DNA from 2 places in the Cytobacillus sp. FSL K6-0129 genome. Region 1 is predicted to be linked to the other one. Evidence: riboswitches for the same ligand, from Rfam matches in the RefSeq annotation. Region 1 holds a riboswitch; the other holds the start of a gene.

Region 1 (3,179 bases):
GCCTGCCTTCTTTACCTCAGCAATCACTTCAGCAATCGTATCCGGCTCCTTCCCTACAGGAATAATCGCACTATACTTCGCTCGTTTCTCTTCCTTTACCGAAAAGGCTTGTACATATTCCTTAAAAGATTGCCGATTTCGCCTGCCATCGTTTAAACCACCGCGATATCCTCTCTCTTCAATCAGTTGGGCCACTGCACGTAAATGGTCACCAATTATTAAACTTGTTGAAAATGAAAAAGAGGAGCCCGTAATCTTCTGTTGATGTTTCGGTCGAATCTTATTTGTAGCAATCACATCAATGGCTACTGGTGCACTCATCTTTAATTCTTTCATCACAGCTATACTATGAGCTAATGGCGGACAAGCTAAATTCTCCCAACCAATTGTATCAAGCGCTGATTTTTTCATCACATGAGGAACAGCGACTAAGGAATTAACGGATAACTCACCTTTACCTAAAAAATGATTAAGAGAGAACTTTGATACTGCTGTCGGATGTGGTCTAATGGGGCGCTTCATTGTCCAGCTTAAATCATTTAGGGCAATATCAGCCCCATCCCGAATGCCATCAAGCAGTGCTTGTAGCTCCTGAGCTCTAACGACAATATCACCATCAATAAAAAGAAGCGTATCCCCTTTTGCCTCCCTTGCACCAATTGCTCGTCCAATATCCACCCCTAGAGGTTCTTTATAAACAAGCTTTCTACATTCAAATGCTTCCGCTATTTTCTCCGATCCATCTGTTGAACCATTCAAAACAGCGATGATTTCATATGGCTCAATCTTCACTAACTCTTCTAAAACGGCTGACAACGTAGATTCTTCATTCTGAATGGGAATAATAACAGATAGATTCATAACACTTCACTTCTCTCCTTCAGCAAAATTAATAGTCTCCTTTGTGCTAACTATAGCCTTTTCCATCACAAACCCGAGAAAAACACTAAGTAATATCAATATATACAGCTTGGCCAATTTTGTTCTCGGACAAGTATACAATCTATGAAAGATGGTGCGATAGACAGGGTAGATTGGTTTAATTATGGGGGCATTGATCCGATTCGGCACTAAAAAATATATTATTACTATTCGTTAGGAGATGTTAAAGTAGATATATATGTATTTAAGGGGGAGTACAAATTGGAATTCGAGTTGAATTTTATTTGGATTGCCGTCGGTTTAGCATTACTTGGCTATTTCATAGGCAATGGGTTGAAGCAATTTAGTAGTAAAAATGAAGGTAATATGAATCATTTACTTGTGGAGCAAAGCCACCTTCATCTTTACTTTTATTTAAGTGAAGCAGACATGAAGGATCTATTACAGAAGCATTCTCACGCACCAAAAGTCATTCTTAATGGCAAGCATTATTACCATCTACATAAATTTCGCAAGTGGCTTGAATCTGATGATATATATCACTCATGAAGAATTTATTTTGACAGCTTCCATTTATTATGCTAATCTATCTGTAAAATTCAAAATATTATAAATATGTAATTCTCTTATTCAGAGAGGTGGAGGGACTGGCCCGATGAAACCCAGCAACCTTTAACAATTATTTGTTAAAAAGGTGCTAATTCCTGCAAAGTGTAATAGCTTTGGCAAATAAGAGAGGATAAAGACCTCTCTATTTTTAATTAGAGAGGTCTTTTGTATTTTCAAAACTTAATAACAAAGGCAACAGATGCATGATTGCTTAAAAGGGAAGCCCGGTGGAATGCCGGCACGGTCCCGCCACTGTGAAGGAGAGCGACTTATCATTGACCACTATTTCATAATAGAAATGGGAAGGGATAACGAGCGATAATCCGAAGTCAGGAGACCTGTCTGTTGTTTGCACTTAGACTCTACGGATGCATAGAGAGGAGTGATGAATACGTGTTGAGCAAATCAAATGGTCTCAACTCTAGTTAATATTGCGTATGAATCTCTCATTTAATAATAAATAGAGAGATTTTTTGTTGAGAAAATACAATCTAAAGGAGTGTTTAAATTGACTGAAGTAAAAAGTTCAAATGTAGGTTATCCAAGAATTGGCGAGAAGCGGGAGTGGAAGAAAGCTCTAGAACAATTTTGGAGTGGTAAGTTGAATAAAGAGACTTTTCTGCAACAAATGGAAGTCATTCGTTTATCCTCTCTCGAGAAGCAAAAACAACTTGGCGTTGATCTCATCCCGGTTGGCGATTTCACACTGTATGATCATGTCCTTGATACAGCTGTGATGTTTGGACTTGTTCCTGAGCGTTTTACATACAGAGGTGGGAAAGTTGATATCGAAACGTATTTTGATATTGCCAGAGGGAACAAAGATGCCGTGGCAGCTGAAATGACCAAATGGTTTAATACAAACTATCACTACATCGTGCCAGAACTCAACAACCTCACGCCAACACTTGCTGAAAACCGGCCACTTGCCTTTTATAAAGAAGGAAAAGAGAAGCTTGAAATCGACGGGAAACCGGTTATCTTGGGCCCGATTACGTTTGTGAAATTATCAAAAGGCTATAAAGAAAGTGAATTCAAATCAATCGTCAATCAATTCGTTCCTCTTTATGTACAAATTTTAAAAGAATTACAGCAAGAAGGTGCCTTGTGGGTACAAATCGATGAACCTATTTTAGCAACTACCCTCACAGAAGAAGACATCTCACTCTATCAAGCAGTTTACCAAACATTACACCAGGCAGCACCACAGATAAATATCATTTTACAAACGTATTTTGAAAGCATCACTTATTATGAAGCTGTTACCTCATTACCTGTGCAAGCGATCGGCCTTGATTTTGTCCATGATGCAGGTCAAAACCTCGCTTCCTTACAAAAATTCGGCTTCCCAAGTGATAAAGTATTAGCTGCAGGTGTCATCGATGGCCGTAATATCTGGGGCGCTAAACTTGATAATAAGCTCTCTCTTCTAGAAGAAATTACAGCAATTGTTCCGAAAGATCGCTTAATCATCCAGCCTTCATCCAGCTTATTGCATGTACCCGTTACAGTCAAAATTGAAGAAACACTAGATCATACATTAAAGACCGCACTCGCCTTTGCTGATGAAAAATTACAAGAAATCGTAGTGCTAACGAAAGGAATAAGAGAAGGAAAAGAGCAAATCCAAGATGAGATAAACGAGAGACGAACTGCTATCGAGGCACTAAATCAATCTTCTATTAGAA
Region 2 (3,179 bases), 180 kb from region 1:
AAATAGTTGTGTGGTATGACGGTAATAACAAAGGTGGTACAATTTAATTTGCTCTTCGTCTTTCTATTTTCAGTTCGGAGGTTTCTAAATTGCGAAAGAAAAATCATAGTGTTCGAGATCTCATCTATATCTTATTAAACGAAAAGGACCAGTCCGTTATTTCTTATGGAATTGAATTTTCTGAGTTTATGCAATCATTACAGAACAGGACAGGGCATCTTCTATTAGTGAAGCATCAGTATGATAATGGGGAACTGAATGTACATACCATGTTTGATTGGGTGGCTCATGAAGACCTGCCAGCACTAATAAACGAAGATGTTTATAGTTATGGTGATTTTTGCTGGATAGATTTCGAGGAGGAAGAATCGTTAAATGAATTGCCTGCTCAAGCAATTGCTGAGCTCCTATATCTTAGTCATGTAAAGGAGCATTTAAAGAAACCTTTCTATAACCATTTAAGCAATCGTTATTGTTATTTAGCGCATGATGACGGTTGGTTAAATAAGGTCTATTACCGAGACTGGCAGGACTTTTACAAAATGCTTGGCGACGTTGCTGCTATGAAGATGGAGCATTTAAAAGTAGAAAAATCTTTATTAGGCCTAAAAAAGAAAAAAACATATCCGCAAGTTCCAGAAGGCGCGTTAAGGGCATTAAGAAATTTAATGAAGGAAGGCCTGGTAATTTCTTTTGAACAGAGTGAGCAGACACGTACAAAAATTAATATACCGCTCTGGACAGTTGGAGATTTCGCTAATATGGATGATATGTATGATGAGTTCGAAGCAATGAGGAAGGAAGCCACTCCAGACGCGAGATTGGTTTTTGATAAAAAACTGAAAGAATGGCAAGTAACTGATTCATAAAAATAATAATGCACCACAAAATATGATAAGGTATAATAAAATCGACAGAAAATTGTAGATTTAAGGAAATAGGTGTCAATTTTTGACTTAATAGGGGAAATTGGTGTAAAACCAATGCGGTCCCGCCACTGTAACTGGTTAATAAACAAAGAAAACTGCTATATATGTTGTATAGGAGGAGCCTTTGATTATAAACCATAAGCCAGGAAACCTGCCTATCTTCCATAAACACTGTAACCTACGAGGATAGGGGGTGTTTGGTAAGGCTTCTTTGTCGTGATTATTCCTTCCAAACATCTCCTACTAATGGGGATGTTTTATATTTTAAGGAGGGTCAATCATGAAGAAATGGTATTTATTTTTAGTCTCGATTCTACTATCAGCAGGTATTCTTGCTGGATGTGGGAATGACACAGCTGAACCGAAAAAAGATGGAGAAGAGAAGTTTGAAGAGAGTACTGAAACTAGCGATTTTCCTGTAACATTAACGGATGCTGCGGATCAAGAAGTGGTGATTGAAGAGGAACCAGAAGCGATTGTTTCATTAATCCCGAGTAATACTGAAATCGCTTTCGAATTAGGGTTAGGTGAGAAGGTAGTCGGTGTATCTGATTTTGATAATTATCCAGAAGAAGTAGCTGATATAGAAAAAATCGGTGGACAAGAATTTAATGTAGAAGCAATTATTGCTTTAAATCCAGATGTTGTATTAGCACATAATTCAGGAGCGCATAATAGTACTGAAGGCTTAGATCAATTAAGAGATGCTGGTATTCCTGTTCTAATTGTCAATGATGCACAGAATTTTGAAGAAGTATATGATTCCATTGAAATGATTGGTAAAGCAACAGGAGCAACAGAAGAAGCAAGTCAAACAGTTGAGGAAATGAAAACCCGTTTGGCAGAAATCGAAGAAAAAGCTAAGTCTGTTGAAGAGAAAAAATCTGTCTTTGTAGAAATCTCTGCAGCTCCTTCTTTATATACTGCCGGTCAAAAAACATTTATTGATGATATGCTCAATTTGATCCAAGCGGAAAATGTAATTGAAGAAGAAGGTTGGCCACAAATTGACGAGGAAGCTGTCATCGAAAAAAATCCTGATGTGATTATCACTACATACGGGTATTATACGGAAAATGCGGTAGAAACCCTTTTAAGTCGAGAAGGTTGGCAAGATGTAACAGCCGTTAAAGAGAAGCAAGTCTATGATGTGCACTCTGATAAGGTAACTCGTACAGGTCCTAGACTTGTAGAAGGAGTAGAGGAGCTTGCAAAAGCGATTTACCCAGAAGTATTTAAATAATAGAGGTGTTGCTTATCTCTGTGCGTTCGTTTTCTTATGTGTAGCAATGATGATGGGGATTTCTATAGGGACTGTTTCAGTGCTACCGTTAGATATATTCAATATCATTGGAGCGGAAATCTTACGTTTACCGATAAGTAATGATGTTAATCCAATGCATAGTAATATTGTTATGAATATTCGCTTGCCTAGAGTCGTATTGGCGGGCTTCGTCGGGGCATCACTTGCAATAGCAGGTGCTGCCTTTCAAGGTTTATTAAGGAACCCTTTAGCAGACCCTTATACATTGGGGGTGTCTTCAGGAGCTTCTGTTGGTGCTGTATTAACGATCTTTCTCGGTTTATCCATTCCGTTTGTTGGCACCTTTACTTTACCGTTATTTAGTATTACAACAGCTTTTCTAACGATAATTGTTGTCCTTTTCTTTGCGCGACAAATTGATCGTGGCATGAGAGTAGAGACAATCATTTTAACCGGTATTATCTTCAGTTCTTTTCTAGGTGCATTTATTTCCTTAATGATTGCTTTAACCGGGGATGAACTGAGACAGATTATTGGGTGGTTGTTAGGAAGCGTATCGATGAGAGGTTGGGACTATGTTCAAATCATCCTTCCTTTCTTTATCATTGGTTCTGCGATGCTCATTGCTAATAGCAAGGAATTAAATGCGATGTCATTCGGCGAAGAAAGAGCTCGTCATATCGGGGTGAATGTACAGAAACGTAAGATGATGGTCTTAATTGCCGGATCGATTTTAACTGGTGCCGCTGTAGCAGTGTCAGGTACAATCGGATTTGTCGGCTTAGTCATTCCGCATCTGACCAGATTGCTATGGGGACCAGACCATAGACACTTGCTTCCTTTATCGATGATGACAGGTGCGGGGTTTTTAATACTTGCTGATTTATTTGCAAGAACAGTCATTTCACCTACTGAGTTACCTATTGGTGTCATTACTGCGTTAATTGGTGCACCAGTTTTTGCTATCATTCTAATTAAAAGAAGAG

What was found. A riboswitch is a leader RNA that binds a small molecule or an ion and turns the genes downstream of it on or off. The one in region 1 is predicted to bind cobalamin.
Region 2: it holds a riboswitch for cobalamin, as region 1 does, so the genes downstream of both, MHI57_RS17560 (ABC transporter substrate-binding protein) here and metE (5-methyltetrahydropteroyltriglutamate--homocysteine S-methyltransferase) in region 1, are expected to answer to the same signal.

Annotation. Positions count from the first base shown of each region.
Region 1 is NZ_JBBOXM010000001.1:3,303,462-3,306,640, reverse strand. Features, by position in the region: partial or broken gene MHI57_RS16600 (glycosyltransferase family 2 protein) at 1-861, opposite strand, end outside; gene MHI57_RS16595 (DNA-binding protein) at 1,144-1,431, shown strand; SAM riboswitch class I at 1,506-1,618, shown strand; cobalamin riboswitch at 1,672-1,851, shown strand; gene metE (5-methyltetrahydropteroyltriglutamate--homocysteine S-methyltransferase) at 2,000-3,179, shown strand, end outside.
Region 2 is NZ_JBBOXM010000001.1:3,487,754-3,490,932, forward strand. Features, by position in the region: gene MHI57_RS17555 (hypothetical protein) at 90-869, shown strand; cobalamin riboswitch at 923-1,102, shown strand; gene MHI57_RS17560 (ABC transporter substrate-binding protein) at 1,210-2,172, shown strand; gene MHI57_RS17565 (FecCD family ABC transporter permease) at 2,138-3,179, shown strand, end outside.